Regions from separate parts of the Paenibacillus sp. YSY-4.3 genome, predicted to be linked through region 1. Evidence: riboswitches for the same ligand, from Rfam matches in the RefSeq annotation. Region 1 holds a riboswitch; each other region holds the start of a gene.
The links. A riboswitch is a leader RNA that binds a small molecule or an ion and turns the genes downstream of it on or off. The one in region 1 is predicted to bind cobalamin.

Region 1 (7,509 bases):
AAGGCCGGTCAGGTGGCATTTGCCAAAATGCTGGCCTTGGAGCTTGCCAAGTTTAAAATTCGTGTTAATGTCATTTGTCCTGGCGCCATCTCGACGAATATCGATTCTTCTTCTGAGGTCAGTGAGGAACTGGGCGAAATTATCATTCCGGTTGAATACCCGGAAGGTTCGCAGCCGCTCGCGGAAGGTCCTGGACAGCCGGAGAACGTGGCGGATTTGGTGGCGTTTCTCGCTTCCGATGAATCCGTGCACATTACCGGTGCCCGCATCGTGATCGATGGGGCCGAATCTCTGCTGTAATTTTCGTTTGATCCATAGGGCGTATACATGAACAAGAAAGCCCCGTCCCGATTCGTGCACTCTATTCGGGACGGGGCTCTGTGCTGCCCGTAGGACAAGTGACGCCCGTATGGTAAAATGCTAACAGCACTTTGTATCGTGAAGGAGAAGAGAATGACGAGGCTTCCTATTGATGAGGTAATTCCGGAGCTTAAGTCGAGCTTGCACTCAGCGGGAACGGCCATTTTGCTCGCGGAGCCGGGAGCGGGCAAGACGACGCGCACGCCGCTTGAGCTGCTTCATGAGCCTTGGCTGGAGGGTCAGGGTATCGTTATGCTGGAGCCAAGGCGGCTTGCCGCCCGTTCGGCGGCGATTTATATGGCCGCACAGCTTGGCGAGCCCGTTGGGCAAACGGTAGGCTACCGGACGAGAACTGACAGCAAAGCATCGAACCGGACAAGAATTACGGTTGTGACAGAAGGCATTCTGACGCGGATGCTGCAGCATGACCCGGCCTTGATGGGAATCGGGCTGATTATTTTTGATGAGTTCCACGAGAGGAATTTGCATGGCGACATCGGTCTCGCCTTAGCGCTGCAGAGCCGCGAGCTGCTTCGGGACGATCTGCGGCTCTTGATTATGTCGGCTACGCTGAATCCCGAGCCGTTGATCGAGCTGCTTGGCGGCGCGTCCGTCATCCGCAGCCAGGGGCGGGCGTACCCGGTAGAGACCAGGTACGCGGCAGGGCCATTAGGCCAAGCTCCCATGGAGCAGGCGGTGGCGCGATCGGTACGCGTCGCGCTTGAGCAGCATGACGGGAGCTTGCTTGTGTTTTTGCCCGGCGCACGGGAAATTCGCCGGGTGGAGCGGGCGCTGGCATCTGCGGTGCCTAGCGATGTGCTCTTGGCGCCGCTATACGGCGCGCTGTCTGCGGAGCAGCAGCAGCGGGCGATAGCGGCAGCGCCGCCGGGCAAGCGCAAGGTGGTGCTAGCCACGTCGATCGCTGAGTCAAGCCTGACGATCGAGGGCGTGACGGTGGTGATCGACAGCGGCTTGCGGCGTACGGCGCTGTTCTCCCCGCGCACTGGCATGAGCCGGCTCGTAACCGTGCGCGCGGCCCGGGACTCCGCTGACCAGCGGCGGGGGCGCGCCGGACGGACCGCGCCCGGCGTATGCTACCGCCTCTGGAGCGAAGCGGAGGACCGGATGCTGCCCGAGCGCACTGCGCCGGAAATGCTCGAGGCGGATCTGACGCCGCTCGCCCTAGAGCTGGCGGCATGGGGGGCGGGCTCGCCAGCGGAGCTCGCTTGGCTTGATCCGCCGCCTGCGGCGCCTTATCGGCAGGCCGTGCGGCTGCTGCAGCAGCTCGGAGCGCTTGACGGCGAAGGGCGCATTACCGGGCATGGCCGCAGGATGGCCGAGCTTGGGCTGCATCCGCGTCTTGCGCATATGCTGCTGAAGGCGGCGGATTTGGGGCTGGGCCGGCCAGCCTGCCGCCTGGCCGCGCTTCTAGAGGAGCGCGACTTATTCAGGGGGGCCGCTGGAGCTGGAGAAGACAACGATATCCGCAGCCGGCTGGCTCTGCTGATGGGAAAAGGCAGTTTTTCCCGGAACACAGGAGATCCGGCGATTCAGGTGGAAGATCGCGATATTCAGCGATTGGTAGCCATGAGCGCCCAATATGAGCGTAGGCTTGGAATCAAGGAGTTAGAGCGAGCGGGCGATGAGCAATGGTTTGATGCTTGCGGCACACTCGTGTCGTTTGCTTATCCGGATCGCATCGCCAAACGCAGAGCTGACGGAAGATATTTGCTGCGCAACGGCCGCGGCGCGGTTTTCGCCAGGAAGCAGCATCTTGGGGAATCCCCATACCTTGCGATAGCGGAAATCGACGATGAAGGGACGGAGGGGCGGATTTTATTGGCCGCTCCCTTAGAACGGGATGACTTAACGCAGTATTACGGCGAGCATATCCAGGAAGAGAGACAGGCAGAGTGGGATGAAGCAGCAGGGACTGTCAGGGTTCGCCTGCGGGAGACGCTTGGTGCGATTGTGTTTCGGGAGCAGCCGGTACAGCCTGTGGCCGAGGATTTTACGAAGGCGCTGCTGCATGCCGTGTCGACACTGGGCGTGGAGATACTGCCTTGGAATGATAAAGCAAGGCAGCTGCAGGCCCGTATCGGATTTCTCCGCAAGCTGAGCGCGCGCTGGCCGGATTTCTCCGACGATGCTTTGGCTGAATCCGCGGGAGGGTGGTTAGCACCTTATATCGCCAACTTTCGTAAACGAGCGGACTTGCAGTCCCTGTCTCTGGCGATGATTTTCGAAAATGAGCTGGGATGGGAGCTCAAGCAGGAATTGAATGCGCAGGCGCCAACGCATTTGACAGTTCCCAGCGGCTCTCGAATCCAGATCCATTATGATCAGGGAGAGCCGTATGCCGCAGTTCGCCTGCAGGAACTGTTTGGCATGATGGACACGCCGCGCATCGGCTACGGGAATGTTCCGGTTATCATGCATTTGCTGTCTCCCGCTCGGCGTCCCGTACAGGTTACCGCCGATTTGCGGAGTTTTTGGTACAACGCTTATTTTGAGGTGAAGAAGGATTTGAAGGGCCGTTATCCGAAGCATTATTGGCCGGATGATCCGCTTCAGGCGACGGCAACGAATAGAGTGCGGCCGAAATGAACCGCATAGGTTACGATGGTTTATATGATTAGAAGCTTGGAGCCCGAGAGCTTCCGAATAAGAGTCGGATGCTCTCGGGCTCTTTTTTGTGTTGTGCGATTTTGGCCACCCGCAAGTTTGCGGTATGCGCAGAAATGTTTCAATGACAAGCATAAGGTGGGATTAGTTCTTATAAGCAGGTAGAGACATATAGATTTAATTGAAAGCGGTTTCGAATAACTGATGAATAATGATGTAGAAAGGAAGAGGATCGCATGTTGGCATTCCTGCAAAGAATCGGTAAATCGTTGATGCTTCCGGTGGCTACATTACCGGCGGCAGCTATATTGATGCGCTTTGGCAATATCGACTACATCAAGGATTTCCATTTCGGAGAAGGCATAGGGGGCTTTCTGAACAAGTATATCGCTCCATTTCTGGATGCCGGCGGAACGACTATATTTGATAATTTGCCGCTTATTTTTGCGGTAGGCGTTGCGATTGGTCTGGCCGGGGATGCGGTGGCCGCCCTTTCGGCGGTCATCGGATATATTATTTTGCTAAGGGTGCTCGAGGTAGTGCCCGGCGTGTTCACAGGGCTGATCGCCGAAGGAACCGTTCTCAACATGGGGGTGCTTGGCGGCATTATCGTCGGGTCGATTTCTGCGTATTTGTATCATCGGTTTCATAATATCAAGCTGCCGGATTGGCTAGGGTTCTTTGGGGGAAAAAGATTTGTGCCGATGGTCACGGCGTTTACGATGGTGCTGGTCGGACTTATATTTGGTCTCATTTGGGCTCCAATCCAGGAGGCCCTCGACGTGTTTGGAAATTGGGTGACGAGCCTAGGGGGCGTCGGTTCCGCAATTCATATCATTTCGAATCGCCTGTTGATTCCGTTTGGACTGCATCACATCCTCAACACGATCGTGTGGTTCCAAATCGGCAGCTTCACCGATGCTGCCGGCACTGTGATTCACGGCGATTTGTACCGGTTCTTTGCGGGAGATTCCTCCGCAGGCATGTTCATGACGGGCTTCTTCCCGATCATGATGTTCGGCCTTCCGGCCGCGGCCCTCGCTATTGTGCACACAGCGAAGCCGGAGCGCCGCAAAACGGTCGGTTCGATCTTCATTGGGGCGGCGTTCGCATCCTTCTTGACGGGAATCACCGAGCCGCTGGAGTTTGCCTTCATGTTCGTGGCTCCCGTGTTATATGTAGTTCATGCGGTGCTTAGCGGAATATCCGCTTATGTGACTTATGTGCTCGGTATGAAGCTCGGCTTCGGCTTCTCCGCCGGCTTTATCGATTATGCGATCAATTATCAGCTTTCGACGAAGCCGCTGCTGCTGATTCCAGTCGGGCTTGTCTTTGCGTTTCTGTATTACGTATTATTCCGCGTCCTCATCGTAGCGCTGAAGCTAAAAACGCCAGGCCGAGAAGATGAGCCTGACGAGTTGGATAATGAGGATGGCCAAGGGCTTGCCGGCCCGAGTCAGCAGGATGGATTGAGCGGCAGCGCCTCGAGCGAGGCAGGCCAAGCGAAGCCACAGGCAGATACTCGCGCCGCTAAAATTTTGCGGCAAATCGGCGGTCCTGACAACGTTAAATCTGTAGATGCTTGCATAACCCGGCTGCGCCTCATTGTCAAAGACGATAAGTTCGTCCATGACGCGGCATTGAAGCAGCTGGGCGCTGCGGGAATCATCCGGCTGGGTCAAGGCGCGGTGCAGATCGTGTTCGGGCCGCAATCCGAATCGATCAAAGATGAAATCATGGAGTTGATGAAGTAAGAAACGGGAAAGGTCAGAATACCAGGCAGGGTTAGCGGGGCGATTGTTTTCGCCCTGCTTTTTACTTTGCCGCAAAGGCTTGCCAGGCCCAAGGCCTATGGCGTATATTCGGTGGAGTATGCCAGCAAAACCACATATATCATTTTCATGAAGGAGATTGGGGCTATGAAGGTAAGAGTGTTAGTCGTTGACGATCATCCCCATGCCCGAGAGGCCATCGGCGAAATATTATCGGATGACGACAGCTTTGAAATAATCGGGTATGCCGAGAATGGAGACGAAGCCCTGCTGCAGACGGAGCTGTGGATGCCCGATCTTATTTTGATGGATATTCATATGCCGGGGAAAGACGGTTTGGAAACGACGAGGGAGATCAAGCTGAAGTATCCTTATGTCAAAATCGTGTTGATTACCGTCTCCGATGATGCGGCTCATCTGTTTGAAGCGCTGAAGCAAGGAGCACAGGGCTATTTGTTGAAGAACTTGGAGCCGGGCACCTGGCTGCAATATTTACGGGCGGTCGCTAGCGATGAAGCTCCGCTGTCCAGCGAGCTGGCTTTTCGGATTCTTCAGGAATTTCCGCTATCGAAGAAAAATAAAAGTGATGATCACCCGCTTACGAGCCGGGAGCGCGAGATTTTGGATTGGGTCGCCAAAGGGATGACCAACCGGGAAATCGCTAAGGAGCTGCAAATTTCCGATCAAACGGTCAAAAACCACTTGAAAAATATATTGCAAAAATTGCATTTGGAAAATCGTGTGCAATTGACGAGATACGCTTTGGAGCAAGGCTGGGTCGAACGTTAACTTCTAATGATCATATTTCAATATATGAAAAATTCACAACAATAAAGCCCAAAAACCTCTCTTGCTCCTATCTGCAAATCCTACTCATTTCTACGTACTTAGTAAACTATGTATATGTAATAAAGAGCAATATAGACAGCTGTTGTGAAAAATTCATAGCTATTCTATACTTTAGGAAAGAGCAGGAGGCGGGACGATGGCTTTTATGATTGCACAGCGAGCTTACATTAAGCTCTATTTGATTTCGATGGTTGAGCAGAGAAGGGGCTACGGCTACCAAATGCTCGAAGAGTTGAAGGAGGAATTCAAGCCGTTCGGCTATGTTCCCCCGCAGAGCGAAATTTATCGGGCCCTTCATGAGTTGGTACAGGAGGGGGTACTGTACCGTACAAAGCATCTGAAAGGGAATGATCCCAGCGTAGATTTCCAGGAAATTGTGCTCTATCATTTCACCGATGAAGGGCATGAGAAGGCAGAGCTATATAAGAAGCAGGTAAAGATCGACTTAGACCGCTGCATTGGCATGCTGAATAAGGCCGTTGCTGATAATTATTGATTTTTGTGCATAATTATTGCATTTTTATTCAAGGACTAATCCGATTTGTATTGTATTATTTGACAACATGAAGTAACATAAATTTTATATTTATAACCGAATATTTTGGGAACAGGTGCTTTAATCGCCGTCGATTGAAGCTTAAAAGGGAAGTCCGGTGCAATGCCGGCGCGGTCCCGCCACTGTAACAGAGGAGCTGGAAGCGTTCATGCCACTGATGATCCGTCATCGGGAAGGCAGCTGTCCAGTTGTGATTCTGAAGCCAGGAGACCTGCCTGTTCTGTCAACACTGCTGTACCTACGGGAGATAGGGAGGTGTTAAAGATTTGAACCATCGCGCAGCATGACGAGGTCCTCTTTAGCCATTCCAGCTATAGGGGGCCCTTTTTGTTATTGGAAAGACACATACACTGGGGAGGAATTATTAATGAGTCATACGGTAAAAAGCGGAAATTTAGGTTATCCGAGAATCGGCGGGCAACGGGAATGGAAGAAAGCGATTGAAGCCTACTGGTCTGGCAAGCTGAACGAGCAGCAACTGCACGAGCAGTTGACGGAGATCCGGCTTCATAATTTGCGGCAGCAGCGGGATCAGGGCATCGAAATTATCCCTGTAGGCGATTTTACGTACTATGACCATGTCCTCGATATGGCTGTTATGTTCGGACTTGTTCCGGAGCGGTTCTCCTATAGCGGCGGAGAGGTATCGCTTGATACGTACTATGCGATTGCCCGGGGGAATAAAGAAGCGCCGGCGAGTGAAATGACGAAATGGTTCAACACGAACTATCATTATATTGTTCCGGAGCTTGGGAGCAGAAAACCGCAGCTAACGACAAACCGTCCGCTGGCTGCTTACCAGGAAGCGAAAGAGCAGCTGGGCATCGAAGGAAGACCCGTGCTGATCGGGCTGTATTCTTTCCTCAAGCTGTCAAAAGGGTTTAATGAAGCAACAGAGTGGGATCATTGGGTGGAGCAGCTGCTGCCGCTATATGTTCAAGTGCTTAAAGAGCTGGTTGCTGAAGGCGTAACCTGGGTTCAAGTGGATGAACCGTCCTTGGTGACCTCTGTATCCGCCGAGGATATGACGCGGGTTAGAAACATTTACGAAACGATTCAGCGCGAGGCTCCGGAAATTTCCGTTCTACTGCAGACATATTTCGAAGCGGTTGACCGTTATGAGGAAGTCGTATCCTTGCCTGTAGCAGGCATCGGCCTTGACTTCATTCATGGCGCAGACGGCAACCTGGCTGCCCTTCGCAAGTTTGGATTCCCGGCAGGCAAGACGCTGGGAGCGGGAATCGTCGATGGCCGCAATATATGGCGCACGGATTTGTATCGCCAGGAGCAGCAACTGAAGGAGATCCTGGAACTTACTTCCGGTGCCGAGGTAATCGTGCAGCCGTC
Region 2 (7,509 bases), 860 kb from region 1:
AGAGCGGATTCGCCTCGGTTCAGGGGCCGTACTGCTGCCTCACTACAGCCCGTTGAAAGTAGCGGAGTGGTTCCGGCTGCTGGCTGCTTTATATCCCGGCAGGGTGGATCTGGGATTAGGGCGTGCTCCGGGAGGAGAAGCGCACACCGTCATGGCTCTTAGCGGCAATTTTCTAGCACGGGTTGCTGAGCTGCCAAAGACGATTTCCTCGCTGCTGGAGCTGCTCCAGGACGCTTACAAATATGAGGGACATGCCGTAACCGCACGGCCGCAGCCGCAAATCGAACCGGCGGTCTGGATGCTTGGAACTAATAAGAAAAGCGCGGAATATGCGGCTAAATTCGGAACGGGTTATGTTTTTGGACAGTTTATGGGCGAGTATGACGGCGCAGATACATTGGCCTCCTATCGAGACGGTTTTATCCCCTCTCCGCTGCAAAGCTCGCCGAAGACGATGCTGGCCGTCAGCGTGATCTGTGCAGCGGCGGAAAGTGAGGCTGCGCACTGGGTGCAGGTGCTCGATGAGAAGGCAAGACAAACGGGCCGAGGTACGTTCCGAAGCATAAGCGGTACGCCGCATAGCGTATATAAGCAGCTTAAGGATTTGCAGGGCGAATACGCAAATGACGAATTTCTGATCGTGTCCCCCATCCCGGACTACGCGGCAAGGCTGGAATGCTATAGACTGCTAGCCGAGGCGCTCAGGGAGCTCGACGGTGCTTGATGGAGCTTGATAGCGCACATTAATGACCCCCATATCGCTATATCACTGCAAAGGAAGCTTGACCCGAGCAAAAGGGCCGAAGTTAGTTAATGGTTGGAGGAAGAAACAATGTATATGGATAACAGCGGCCGTTACATTTACACTTACGCCTGTCATGAGAATGAGCGGCGGCTGTGTGAAATGGAGCTTGAGGCTATGTTTGGACAGCCGGCGGGTAAGGCGGGGTACGTGGAAACGGGCAGGCGGATCGATCCGAGCCGTAGTCCGTTTATTTCATTCCGGATAGATGTAATGTTTGAGGGATATGACTTGGATAGGCTGGCCTCGCAAGTGGCTGAGCTTGATCTTCAGGGCAAAACTTTTAAAGTTGTATGCATTAAGCTAGCCGGTATGCTCGGACGCAGCTACGAGGAGCAGCGTGAGATCGAGCGGCAGATCGGTGGTCGGATTCGCGGCAAAGCGGATATGCGCAGTCCCGAGGTGACGTTCGGCCTAATGTCTGTTGATGGACGCTGGCTGCTTGGAATATGCCATGAGGCAGAGTCCGTTTGGCTGCATCATAAGAGCAAGCCGCGCAATTATTCTACGGGACTGAGCACGGCTGTCGCCAGGGCTTTGGTGAATATCGCGGTGCCCGAGCCGCACGCCGTCAAGGTGATCGACCCTTGCTGCGGGATGGGGAATGTGCTGATCGAGGCGTTATCGATGGGGATCGATATCGTAGGCCGGGATATTAACCCGCTAGCGGTTCGGGGAGCTAGAATCAATTTGCGCCATTTCGGATACGGCGATGATCGGGTCAGCCTGGGCGATTTAAATGAAATAGGCGGGCTTTACGATGCGGCCATCGTGGACATGCCGTACAATTTATGCTCCGTACTGTCTCCCGAGGAGCGGGGGGAAATGCTGGGCAGCATAAGAAGGTTTAGCCAAAGGGCAGTCATCGTCTCCACGGAACAGTTGGAGGAAGAGATTGTTTGCGCTGGCTTTCGCATTTGCGATTACGGGACGGTCAGCAAAAGTTCTTTTGTCAGACACATTTGGGTATGCGAGCCGGGTGGAGAGGGATGAATGATTGTCATCCGCGCGATTTTCCCCTATAATCCAATACAGATGAAGATGTATGAATGCCTAGAATCAAGTGGAAAAACCGTAGGTCCCAAAGCGGCGCTTATCCATAAGCCTCCGCCACGGGTTAATAGGGAAGCCGGTGTAATTCCGGCACGGTCCCGCCACTGTAAACAGGGATGAAGCTCATTTATGCCACTGTCGTTCGTTGAACTGCTGCTTTGCCTGACCATTAAGGTACGGCAGGAAGGAGAACGCGAAGATGGGAAGGCGAGCCGAATCGGCAACCTGGAGTCAGGAGACCTGCCTATGGGAATGAAGAGACGGTCCTTCGAGGAAAGGATAACGTTCTGCTTAAAGAACTATGCTCCGGACAAGCTGGATGCTTGAGCCGTACATGGCCTTGTAGACGTAGCCCGATCCTGAACGGATGGGGCTTTTTTCTGTCCTTCTGCTATTTTTCATTTTGAGCGGGCGTTTCATGTATAAACTATACACCTTGTAAGGAGAGAGAGATTCATGAACAAGTTTAGAAAGTTCTGGGGGATTTGGCTGCTAGCGATCATGCTCGTCGTAATGGCTGGCTGCGGCAAGGATGTGGCGGGGACGAACAATGCGAATGCACCTGCGCAGCAGGAGCAGAACGCTCAAACGGGACAAGGAGAGCAGGCGGATTCGCAGAAAACGAGTTATCCGCTAACGGTGAAGGATGTAACAGGAGCGGACTTTACTTTTGAAGCTGCGCCGCAAAGGATCGTTTCGCTGGCTCCATCGGAGACGGAAGGATTGTTCGCGCTTAGCCTTGATGAGCAAATCGTAGGGGTGTCCGATGTCGACGATTATCCTGAAGCGGTGAAGGACAAGCCGCGTATGGGCGGGTTCCAGGTAAACGTTGAGGCGGTCATTGCCGCCAAGCCGGATTTGGTGCTGGCCGGCAATTTGATTGATCCGGCAACCGTAAAAAGTCTTAGCGATCTCGGAATCAAGGTTTATCAATCGAATCCGACAAATCTGGACGAAACTCTGGCCAATATTAGAACCGTAGGGGAAATTACAGACCGGCAGAAAGAAGCAGCGGAAGTCGTCGCTCAAATGGAGAAAGAACGCGACATGGTGTTGGATGCTGTTAAATCCTTGACTTCAGATCAGAAGAAGAAAGTCTATATCGAGTTTTCGCCAGGCTGGACCGTTGGGAAAGGCGTGTTTATGGACGAATTGATTACGCTGGCCGGAGGAGAGAACGTGGCTTCTGATCTGGAAGGCTGGAACGAAATCAACGAAGAGAACATCATTAAGGCGAACCCGGACGTTATTCTGTTTGCCAAAAATGTCGTCGACGAGAACAACAAGACGATCGGCGACATGATCAAGGCCCGCGGCGGCTGGGATCAAATCACAGCTGTGAAGGAAGACCGCGTCATCGGCTTGGACGATAACCTGCTCAGCCGTCCTGGACCGCGCGTAACCCAGGGATTACTTGAAATGGCGCAGGCTATTTATCCGGAATTGATCCAGCAATGAGGAATAAATTGGCGGGATACGGAGGAGCGGGCTTGATGCTTCTGGCTGTTACGCTGCTGGTCTGCATCGGCGTTGGCTCCGTCTTTCTGCCGACCGGCCAGATTATCGGCATCTTGCTTCACCGCCTGCCTTGGATCGGCAGCATGATTACGCCGGACTGGGATGTCTCGGCAGAGCAAATCGTATTGCAGGTTCGGCTGCCGCGCGTTCTGCTTGGCATGCTGGTCGGTGCTTCTTTGGCGGTGGCGGGGGCCGCATTTCAGGGCGTGCTGCGCAATCCGCTGGCTGATCCATTTACTTTAGGCGTGTCATCAGGAGCGGCAGTTGGCGCGGCCACGCTGATTTTCTTCGGTTGGCAGTTTTCTTTAATCGGCGTGTTTACATTGCCGGTCATAGCGTTTATAACGGGGGCAAGCACGCTGCTTGTTGTGATGTGGCTGGCCAGGGAAAACGGGAAAATCCCGATTGAAAGCCTGATTTTGTCGGGCGTGGTCATGCAGTCTTTCCTCGGCGCGATCGTTTCATTTCTGACGGCGATGTCGAAAAAGACAGTTAACGAAATACTGTACTGGACAATGGGAAGTCTCAGTTTGCGCGGATGGTCGTATACGATCATCCTTTTCCCGTATTTGGTCATTGGCTTGCTGTTCCTATGGAGCCAGGCGCGAAGCTTGAATCTGCTTGCGCTTGGTGAGCGTCAGGCAGCCCATTCCGGACTGAATGTCGACCGCACGAAGCTCTTGGTTCTACTTGTGGCAACGCTTATGAGTGCGGCGGCTGTATCCGTATCTGGAGTAATTGGATTTGTCGGGTTGGTTATCCCGCATATGATACGGCTGATGACGGGCCCGGACTACCGGTTGATTATTCCGCTCTCCGCGCTTGGCGGTGGAATATTCATGATGTGGAGCGACCTTGCCGCTCGGACGGTGCTGGCCCCAACGGAGATACCTCTGGGCGTGGTCACGGCCTTTGTCGGCGCTCCTTTCTTTGCTTATCTGCTATACCGGAATAAGAAGCGGAGAATGGAGGAGTTGCAATGATCGAAGTTCAAGGCATAGGAAAATCCTACGGACGCCAGACGGTGCTGAAGGGGATCGACTGGCAGGTGCAGCGGGGCGATTTCTGGGGAATTATCGGGCCTAACGGCAGCGGAAAGACGACGCTGCTGAATGTGCTGTCAGGCATAGAGAGTCCTGAGACGGGGGAGGTAACGCTGGATGGCAGGCCGCTGACTGCCTATGGGCGCAAGGCTCTGTCAAGGAAGCTCGCCGTGCTTCAGCAGGATGGCTTGCCGCCGATGGCTTTTCCGGTGCGGCAGGTGCTGGAAATGGGGAGGTTCCCTTTTCAGAATTGGCGCGGGAAGGAAGAAGGCGGCGGTGCGGAGGCCTTGCTCAATGAAATTATAAGCCGTCTGGATTTGCAAGGGCTGGAAAACAAGCCGCTGCATGTGCTTAGCGGCGGGCAGAGGCAGCGGGTTGCCCTCGGTAAAGTGATGGCGCAGCAGCCGGAGCTCGTGCTGTTGGATGAGCCGACAACATACCTCGACATCCGTTACCAGATGCAGTTCATGGAATTGGTCTCGAGCTGGCAGCGAGCTGAACATTTAACGGTCGTTGCTGTGATGCACGATTTGAATTTGGCGGCCTTGTATTGCGACAAGCTCCTCGCTTTAAGGGACGGTGAAATCGTTGCTACGGGGACGCCAAACGAAATTATTACCCCGGAAATAGTGAAGTCGCTGTTTGAAGTAGATGCTTATTCGGTCATACACCCGGATCGCGGTGTGCCCCAACTATTGCTGCGGAGCGAGCAGGGGACATGAGACGGGGAGGGGGCTGCACCTGTAGCTTTGCTTGTAGCGCGACTGTAGCTGTACCGCCTGAAGCTTTGCCTGTAGCTGCGCCTGTCCTCTGTGTCCATAAACTAGTAGATGCATGCAAGTTTGGCGCAGTTTAGCTTTGTCTGGGCTATATGAAGCTTTCGCCCATAATTTTGGCCCGAAGCTTTGCATCTCACGGATGGATTTGTTACGGACCCTGGTTCCGCTATTTCACGTAAAACCTTGGTCTACAGTAGGCTTACGGACCGTGGTTCCGCTATTGTGCACAAAAGTTAGCCTTTTAAGCAGAATTGAGGGCAATAGGGGCTTTGGTGTCCGTTAGGTCACTGTAAACTGCGCAAATAGGGCAAATAGCGCCTTCTGTGTCCGTAAGCTAGAAGTTACAAGTAAGTTTTAAATACTTTAGCTTGTCTGGGCTATATGAAGCTTTCGTCCATAATTTGGGCCCGAAGCTTTGCATCTCACCGATGGATTTGTTACGGACCCTGGTTCCGCTATTTCACGTAAAACCTTGGTCTACAGTAGGCTAACGGACCGTGGATCCGCTATAGTGCACAAAAGTTAGCTTTTTGAGCAGAATTGAGGGCAATAGGGGCTTTGGTGTCCGTTAGGTCACTGTAAACTGCGCAAATAGGGCAAATAGCGCCTTCTGTGTCCGTAAACCATTAACATCATGCTTGATTACACGTGCCCTATGTGTCTGCCCAGGCAAGAACATGCATGTTGCGAATAGTGTCAATCGACAGACATAGTAGATTAATTTAGAGAAGAGGGCTGCAGGATGAGTTATTCCATTACGGACGTCATTGAATCAATTGCACCGCTGCAAAGAGCGGCGGCAGAGGCGGCAACAGAGCATTTGGACCGTTTGACCAAGCCGCCGGGCAGTCTTGGGAAGCTAGAGGCGTTGGCGGTACAGCTTGCTGGGATTACTGGGCAGGTGAAGCCGGGCTTCCCGCAGCGCGCGATCATCGTGATGGCTGCGGACCATGGGGTATGCGAGGAAGGGATTAGCGCTTTTCCGGCAGAGGTAACCCCGCAAATGGTATTGAATTTTTTGGCTGGCGGAGCGGCGATTAATGTATTTGCCCGTCAAGCGTCGGCGGAAGTGCTGTGTGTCGATATCGGCGTGAATGCCGTGCTGAGCCATCCGAATTTGGTGGAGCGGAAGGTGAGGATGGGAACGGCCAACATGGCCGTGGGACCGGCGATGAGCCGTGCGGAAGCTGAGGCAGCTGTATTGGCTGGGGTTGCTGTCGTGAAGGAAGCTGTGAATAAAGGCACAACATTGTTCGTCACAGGAGAGATGGGCATCGGCAACACCACGGCCAGCTCTGCGGTGATGAGTGTGCTTACGGGCATTACTCCGGCAGAATGTGTTGGCCGCGGTACGGGCATCGATGAACGGAAGATGCAGCATAAGGCTTCCGTGGTAGAACGGGCGATCGCAGTAAATCAACCGGATGCCAGCGATCCGCTCGATGTACTATCCAAGGTGGGCGGTCTGGAGATCGCCGGTCTAGCCGGAGTTATATTGGGCGCGGCGGCCCATCGGTGCCCGGTCGTTATCGATGGATTTATATCTAGCGTAGCAGCTTTGGTCGCTCAGCGGTTATGTGCGGAGACGGCGAGCTATATGGTAGCTTCCCACAACTCGCAGGAGCCGGGGCATAATCAAGTGCTGCGCGAGCTGGGTCTTTCCCCGATGCTGGAGCTGGATATGCGGCTCGGTGAAGGAACGGGTGGCGCGCTTGCTTTGCATCTGATTGATGGAGCTTGCCGGATCATGAAGGAAATGGCTACTTTTGAAAGCGCGGGAATTTCTGCGGGTGAGCCGGCTGCCGAGGAGGATACGAAGTGATCGTTATGGTAACTGGCGGCGCCCGGAGCGGAAAGAGCAGCTTTGCCGAACGTTGGTGTATGAAGCATGCGTCCAAGTCATATTATATCGCCACGGCTCAGGCATTCGATGCGGAAATGGAACAGAGGATCGCTCTGCATCGCCAGCAGAGGGTATCAGCAGGTTATGTGTGGGAGACGATCGAGGAGCCGCTGCAACTAGGCGATTTACTCTTAAATTTGGGAAGCCGTCAGTTCGAAGAAGGGCATAGAGAATATGAAGGGGAAGCCTCTCATTCCGTATTGATCGACTGCCTAACGCTCTGGCTGTCCAATATGCTGCTTGTTGTACACGAGCAGGATGATGCCGAAGCCAAAATGATGAGGGAAATCGATCGTCTTATTGAGGTGATCGCAAGTTATAGAGGCACCCTTGTAATCGTTACTAACGAGGTAGGCAGCGGAATTGTTCCCGCTTATGCGCTGGGCCGGCAGTATCGGGATTTGGCTGGGA
Region 3 (7,509 bases), on a different contig from region 1:
GCCTCACGAACGACAACTCGGTACAGAAGAGAGTGGCGGAGTTGACGGACGCCGACTTCACGAGATTGCCTGCGTTCGCTGAGCGTGAAGCCATTCAGAAAGCGAAGTTCAATCTGCCGCTGCTGCCTACGACGACGATCGGCTCGTTTCCGCAAACGGCTGAAGTCCGCGCTAACCGTTCAGCCTTTAAGAAAGGCAACATCACCGAGGAACAGTACAAGCAATTCAACTTTGAGCGGATCGCGGAGTGCATCGCACAGCAGGAGGAAATCGGAATTGACGTCATTGTCCATGGCGAATACGAACGCAATGATATGGTCGAATACTTTGGCGAATGCCTGGATGGCTTTATTTTCACAGAGAACGCCTGGGTGCAGTCTTACGGAACGCGCTGCGTAAAACCGCCAATCGTATGGGGCGACATTAGCCGCAACAAGCCGATTACGGTAGAATATTCGGCATTCGCGAAGAGCCGTACTAACAAACTGGTCAAAGGCATGCTGACGGGTCCGGTAACGATCCTGAACTGGTCGTTCCCTCGCGAAGATATCAGCCTGAAGGAAAGCGCTCTTCAGATCGGTCTTGCCATTCGTGACGAAGTACTCGATCTCGAAGCCAACGGCATTGAGATTATCCAGATCGACGAAGCTGCATTAAGAGAGAAGCTTCCATTGCGTCATTCGGACTGGCAGAGCGAGTACTTGAGCTGGGCGATTCCTGCCTTCAGACTTGTACACAGCGGAGTTAAAGCCGAAACGCAAATTCATACCCATATGTGCTACAGCCAGTTCAGCGACATCATTCGCGATATCGATGCGATGGACGCCGATGTCATTACGTTCGAAGCGTCGCGTTCGGATCTAGCCATCATCGATGCAATTAACGAATGCGGCTTCCGTACTGAAGTCGGCCCCGGCGTATACGACATTCATTCGCCTCGAATTCCTAGCGTCGACGAGCTTAAAGAAACGCTGGGCCACATGCTCGACAAGATCGAAGTCTCCAAGCTATGGGTTAACCCGGACTGCGGACTTAAAACTCGCGGTGTTACGGAAACGTGGGCCAGCTTGGAAAACCTTGTCCAAGCAGCCAAAGAAGTAAGAGCAACGCTATAATAACGTACAAGAGGATGGGCTCAGTCGAGCTCATCCTCTTGGTCTATGATCGGGTAGCCGAATTCCGTAATGACGGTTTTGAGCTTCATCAAATAGGCGGCAGCCAGCTGGCTCAAGCTCGCCTTTTGATTCACGATGTAACCTACCTTTATGTTCTCGTCCGTACGAAGTCGTACAGATTTGATTTGTTCCCCGTTCAGATCCTTATTCAGTACGCCTGAGCTAATCGTATAGCCATTAAGCCCGATCAACAGGTTGAATAACGTGGCACGGTCACTGACCAGTATTTTCTTCTTGTACGTTCGCGTGCTGAGTATTTCCTCCGCGAAGTAAAAGGAATTATATTCACCTTGCTCAAAGGCCAAACACGGGAAGTCATCCAAATCCTCGATGTCCAGCAGCGACTTAGAGGCAAGTGGATGCTCCTCACTGATAAATACGTGCGCTTCCGCTTGGAACAGCGGATGAAATCGCAGATCGTTGTCCTTTAATATCTTTTGAATCACCTTTCGGTTGAATTCGCTGATATAAATGATTCCGAGCTCACTTCTCATATTCCGTACGTCTTCGATAATCTCGTGGGTACGCGTTTCGCGTAGCGTGCACTCGTACTCATCCACTTTAAGCTCCTTCAGCAGTCCGACGAAAGCCTGCACTGAGAAGGCATAATGCTGTGTTGAGATCGAGAACAGCTTCTTCGAAGGCTTACGATTCATGTACCGCTGCTCGAGAAGCTCAGCTTGCTCTACGACTTGCCTAGCGTAAGATAGGAACTCCGCTCCGTCGCTGGATAGCACGATTCCCTTGGACGATCGAAGGAAAATCTCAATACCTGCTTCCATCTCGATTTCTTTCACCGCATTGGATAAGCTCGGCTGCGAAATAAACAGCCTCTTTGCCGCTTCGCTTATCGAGCCGCAATTCACGATAGTCAGAATATATTTCAATTGTTGTAAGGTCATTGGAATACCCCCTTCACTAATCATCTTCTGCACGCCACGAGACTTTTCCCGCTGACTAGCCTAATGAAGCAATTTGCTCACCCATAACGGCATAGTGGTACACGTCTTAACGTGTTGTGTCTGCTAGCAACAATAAAAGGCGTCTTCCCTGTGAAAAACATAGGGAAAGACGCCTGCATAATCGTATATTATGACGGTTCATCTAACACCTTCCTATCTCCCGTAGGTACAGCAGTGCTGTCAGAACAGGCAGGTCTCCTGGCTCCGGAATCGTCACTCGGCAGCGGCCTTCCCAATCCATGTAGATCAGTGGCCGGTTGAGCTGCCTGCTCCTCCGTTACAGTGGCGGGACCGCGTCGGTATTGCACCGAACTTCCCTTTTAAGTCAGAACGACAAGCACGTCGCCGATCAGACACCTGTTCTCAATTATGCAATTTATACAAAGTTAATGATACCTACATCTTACTCGACAATTAACGATAAAAACAAGAGCAGCAGATGGCGATCAAAAGACCGCGCTGTATCGTAAAAATAAAAAAATCCGCGTTTTAACGCGGACTCGCAACGATATATCTTCATGCGCACTACTTGCGGGTCGTTCGCAGTTCCTATTCCTCATCTTCATGTTCGCATTCGACTTCAGTGAACTGATTTAACGGAAACAGAGTAGGAACCCTCCGGCCTGGCATCTTGATAAACTCGACAAAGTTTCTTCCAACACGGATGAGTCTCCCGTGAAGCTCACCGATGTCTTCTGCGGTAGCCGTCAAATCAAATGGCTTTGTCTTTTTAACAAGTTGGTTAAGGACAATAAAGAAGGAGGTTTGGGCACACCGTGAAAATTGGCGAGGCAACCCGTTTTACGCTGGCTAAATGGGTCCGGGGCCCAAAATTAGTTTTGCCCCGACACCCCAATTTTCGCCGTCACTTATGATACGGTTCTCCGTGCTACCTCTTGAGCCTGGGTCCGACAGTAAGTCAGTTCATTGGAGGGTTCGGCAAGAACTTGTGGCGGCGAGAAATTAGTAAATCTTATGTTGGCATCCCCACTAAGCGAAAAGATTGATTAAGTTGCCATCAGGGTCTTGCACGATCACGTAGCGTTATAACAAGCGACATGCGATAGTAGGCATTGTAGCAGCTCCGGTCTACTACGGCCAATGCCTCCTCAGGTCCAAGCCCAAAAGAATCCGTCGCGGTCCCAAGCAATTCTGCCGCCGTGGAGTTTGCGGAAAGCCTTCTTCACTTCTTTAGACAGCGATGTATTTCCATTCTCATTCACGAATACGAATTGTTCGCCGAAATGGGTCTTCACATATTCAATCGCATCGGTCTGGTATAGCGTTCCCGTAGACCTGATTTCCTTGACCATCCATTCAGCCACTTCCTGTGCGGTTACTTCCATAGGATTATTCTCCTTTCTACTCGCTTGCTGTCACAACTATAGCAATCCTCACTCAGCTTCTCATATTCTACTTCCGAGAGCTTATTCTTAAAAGTTTCATGAAATAGATAGAGTGAGGAAGACATAGGCATTTCCCTTGTTTTAAAATACATTTTTCCACTATGCGAAAAGGGAAGATTCATCTAATACTCTTCATTCTAGGATTCTAAGTTTTCTTCAAAGTCTTCAATATATTTTACCAAAACAGGGCTTTCCAAACCAAACATCTCTTCATTTACAACATAATGGGGTTAGATGAAGTATTGAGCCCTCTTAATAGACAATAGTCTAATTAGACTATATAATGTTTTTAGACCAATTAGACCGTAATAGTTATGAAAAGGAGTAAAGATTAAATGATACAATCATTTTTAATGTTGGGTCAGTCTAATATGGCAGGCCGTGGATTTTTGCATGAAGTCGACCCTATCTATCATGAAAAAATAAAAATGCTGCGTAATGGACAGTGGCAGATGATGACAGAACCGATTAATTATGACCGTCCGATTTCCGGTGTAAGCCTGGCGGCGTCTTTCGCCGATGCCTGGTCGAAAGCCAACCCCGATGAAGAAATTGGTTTGATTCCTTGTGCGGAAGGTGGCAGTTCCTTGAATGACTGGCATCGGGAAGGCATCCTTTTTCAACATGCTTTGTCCGAGGCTCGCTTCGCCTTGCGGTCCAGTCAAATCTGCGGAATCCTTTGGCACCAGGGTGAGAGCGACAGTTATCGTTCGCTACATGAAACTTATTACGAGAAATTAACCCTTATCATCGAGACCCTAAGAAACGAATTAAATCTTGATGAGGTGCCGTTGATCATTGGCGGACTTGGTGATTTCCTGGGAAAAACCGGTTTTGGACAGCACGCGACAGAATATCGACAGGTTAACGCGCAATTACAGCGCTACGCCAATGAACACCCGAATTGTTATTTTGTCACGGCGGCAGATTTGACCGCGAATCCTGATGGCATTCATTTAGACGCGGTTTCGCAGCGCAAATTCGGCTACCGCTATTTCGAAGCTTTTTCGAAAAAGTGTCATGTCCTGGAGCCCATCCCGGGGGAGGAGCAGTCGCTGAAAGTGGAGCGGGACTATTCGAAAACAGAACAGATTTACCTGCTTAGCATGGATTTGGCTTTGGGTAAAATCACGTACGCGGAATTCGAGGCGCAGATGGTGAAGGTGATGCAGCCTTGATCCCCTTACTCATTCTTGGCTTACTTATCCAAAACCCCGGCGCTCACGGCTATGAACTATTGGCCTTAATGGAAAAACGCCATTACAAATACATTGTAAACTTCACGAAAGGCTCGTTTTATTACAATCTGCAGCAACTTGAAGAAAAAGGTTGGATTGAACAAATTCAGCAGAATCCTTCAACCAGTGGGCGCGAAATTCGGAACTTTAAAATCACCGGATCGGGAATGGCTGAATTCGAAAAATTAATGGTCGAATACGGCACCAAATCGGAATATGTGAACCTGCAATTTTATGGGGCACTGCTCTTTGCCGATGAATACGACAAAAACAAATTGCTGGAACTGATCCAATCGCAAATAGACCAGGCTAAAACCCGAATCGCCCTCCTTGATGAGTACCTGTCCAACACACAAGAACTCTCCGGCACAATCGATTACTACCGCCGCATGAACGAAAATTCCCGTTCCCATCACTTGGTTAACTTAGAGTGGTTTGAACAATTGAAATCAGAAATAGTGGGCCTGTTGCATAATAAAAAAGAAGTTAAATAAACTGGTCCCCATAGACTGGACACTCTGAAAAAAGTGTTTAGGCTGTGGGGGCCTTTTTGCGCGACACAACATCCGCGATCTCGGCAACGTTGGGCTAAACCGTGAAAACTGTGGGCTGCTATCCATCCCGCTTCAGATCACTATATAGCATCTTATCTCTCAGCTAACAGTAGATTTAAGCATTGGACTAATGTTGCAATCTAATCAACATGTCATCGTCCAACATTAACGATCTTCCTAACCCTTGCTGGCTCAGTAGGGGTAGTGGAATGGTGGTTCAAGAATGGACAGCCTCTCCCTCCTTCGTTTATGGCGTGGCGGTTGGGGGCATTGCTTGAACGAAATCGTGAGTTTCTGGACACACCGAGCATCAAATAGCCCCCGCCCAGTAGTACAGGCAGGAGCTGGTACGATGCTATAAACGGACCATCACGGTATGCGACATCAGCGGAATTTAATTGATTATGGCACGCGGGCACAGTTTGGTTCTATGAAAAGACGATTGAATCGCCATTTGCGCACCAGCGTGCAAATACCTGTTTGGCAATAGTAAAGATTCGCCCTACTTGTGATAAGGTTCCCCCCGATTGATCTTCACCGCCCGATAAATCTGCTCGGTCAGCACCAGGCGCATGAGCTGATGGGGCAGCGTCATGCGCCCAAACGACAACCGCTGCTGCGCGCGGCGTAGCACCTCATCGGCGAGCCCATGGCTCCCGCCGATGACAAACACGACATGGCTCGTCCCATACGTGCCGAGCTTGTCGAGACTTGCGGCGAGATCCTCGGAGCTCCACAGCTCGCCGCCTACTTCCAGTGCGATGACATGCGCATCGCTCTTCACCTGGGCCAGCACGCGCTCACCCTCGCGTGCCTTCACAGCCTGCACCTCCGCCTCACTCATCGTCTCCGGCGCTTTCTCGTCGGGCACCTCCACGACTTGAAACTTCACATACGGGGTAAGCCGCTTCGCATACTCCGCGATCCCGTGGACCAAATACTTCTCCTTTAATTTGCCGACGGCCACTATTTGAATGAACATTTCATGCATCTCCTATCCAGCCTACCCCGGAACAGCGGCAGCTAACTTTTTACTCCATTGATCTTTTTCGCAATACATATCTCGTCTATGTAATTACCTCATAACACCAATACCATCCTGACAAAGGCGTTACCATTGGTTTAGCCCTAGCCCCTAATTAACCTACATACCCTAAGTAATTCCGCTTCCCCACTCATTTTACCCATCATCGCTCATCTACGCAAAAAGGCCGCTCTCCACACCCAAGGATGAAGAAGCCGCCCTCTACATTTAATCTATCATTCCAATAAGTCCGTGCCATCGACTCTATCCTTATGCACATCGCTTAGCCATCCGAAATGGCCGCAATTCACTTCCAGGTTAGCCGCACGTCAAATAATCAAAAACTTCGCCCGCTGCTCGCATTCCTGGCAGGTCACCGGAGGATCCCACTCGATAAATTTCGTTTGATCCAAATCGACAATGTCTGGGGCCTCCTCGAACTCGTCCACGAACATATCGATCGCTAATTCCACATGATCTTTGCAAACTACATACATAAAATGAAAGCATCCTTTCTCTAGCTCGTCTCACGATCCGCCTCTTGGTTCCACGGTAAACACAGTATACCCTTTTCAGTTCTACCACACTCCCGGGTAAAAAGGAACCATCTTCCCCACAAAATATCGCCTTCTAACCGTCCAAGTCCACGTCCACAGCATCCTCCGGCACGATCGCTTCTACCAGCCGACTCTCCAACTCCTCCGCATACCGGGCTTGCTCATCCGCGCTCCAGCCTAAATAAGAAGCCATATATGCGGCGGCAGGCCCCATCCATTTCCTCGCCCAGTCGATATCAAACAGCAGCGCCCCTGTCCTGCGAACGAAAATATCCTCCAACGTGACCGCCATCTCATGCTCCATCGCATACCTCAGCGGCACGCTGACTTCCAGGGGAAGTTCCCCCGCATCGAACACACCGGCCTCAACTTCCACAGCCGACTCAGTCCCCATCTCCCGTACCAGCTCAAGCAACCGATCCACGTTGGACCCGTAGCAAACCGCCCACTTTGCCGCCAACTCGCGAGGCAAGCCGAGGGCGATTCCCTCCGAGGTCTTCCTCTCTACATAGCTCTGAAAAGAAGCCGCTCCCCCCACATGTCCGCCTGAAATCGGCAGCCCCTTCGTCCTGCACGGCGGGTATCTCCCACCG

Region 2: it holds a riboswitch for cobalamin, as region 1 does, so the genes downstream of both, ACYUJT_RS01370 (ABC transporter substrate-binding protein) here and metE (5-methyltetrahydropteroyltriglutamate--homocysteine S-methyltransferase) in region 1, are expected to answer to the same signal.
Region 3: it holds a riboswitch for cobalamin, as region 1 does, so the genes downstream of both, ACYUJT_RS14675 (LysR family transcriptional regulator) here and metE (5-methyltetrahydropteroyltriglutamate--homocysteine S-methyltransferase) in region 1, are expected to answer to the same signal.

What each region holds. Positions count from the first base shown of each region.
Region 1 covers NZ_BAABMC010000001.1:1,165,392-1,172,900, forward strand. Annotated here, with positions in the region: gene ACYUJT_RS05505 (SDR family oxidoreductase) at 1-300, shown strand, start outside; gene hrpB (ATP-dependent helicase HrpB) at 454-2,967, shown strand; gene ACYUJT_RS05515 (PTS transporter subunit EIIC) at 3,222-4,739, shown strand; gene ACYUJT_RS05520 (response regulator) at 4,905-5,546, shown strand; gene ACYUJT_RS05525 (helix-turn-helix transcriptional regulator) at 5,743-6,102, shown strand; cobalamin riboswitch at 6,199-6,395, shown strand; gene metE (5-methyltetrahydropteroyltriglutamate--homocysteine S-methyltransferase) at 6,530-7,509, shown strand, end outside.
Region 2 covers NZ_BAABMC010000001.1:302,767-310,275, forward strand. Annotated here, with positions in the region: gene ACYUJT_RS01360 (MsnO8 family LLM class oxidoreductase) at 1-724, shown strand, start outside; gene ACYUJT_RS01365 (TRM11 family SAM-dependent methyltransferase) at 833-1,795, shown strand; cobalamin riboswitch at 1,862-2,117, shown strand; gene ACYUJT_RS01370 (ABC transporter substrate-binding protein) at 2,312-3,313, shown strand; gene ACYUJT_RS01375 (FecCD family ABC transporter permease) at 3,310-4,356, shown strand; gene ACYUJT_RS01380 (ABC transporter ATP-binding protein) at 4,353-5,138, shown strand; gene cobT (nicotinate-nucleotide--dimethylbenzimidazole phosphoribosyltransferase) at 5,938-7,017, shown strand; gene cobU (bifunctional adenosylcobinamide kinase/adenosylcobinamide-phosphate guanylyltransferase) at 7,014-7,509, shown strand, end outside.
Region 3 covers NZ_BAABMC010000004.1:66,274-73,782, reverse strand. Annotated here, with positions in the region: gene metE (5-methyltetrahydropteroyltriglutamate--homocysteine S-methyltransferase) at 1-1,115, shown strand, start outside; gene ACYUJT_RS14675 (LysR family transcriptional regulator) at 1,136-2,077, opposite strand; cobalamin riboswitch at 2,309-2,513, opposite strand; gene ACYUJT_RS14670 (DUF6953 family protein) at 3,247-3,483, opposite strand; gene ACYUJT_RS14665 (sialate O-acetylesterase) at 3,879-4,721, shown strand; gene ACYUJT_RS14660 (PadR family transcriptional regulator) at 4,718-5,275, shown strand; gene rlmH (23S rRNA (pseudouridine(1915)-N(3))-methyltransferase RlmH) at 5,838-6,317, opposite strand; gene ACYUJT_RS14650 (CxxH/CxxC protein) at 6,689-6,856, opposite strand; gene ACYUJT_RS14645 (glycerol-3-phosphate dehydrogenase/oxidase) at 6,990-7,509, opposite strand, start outside.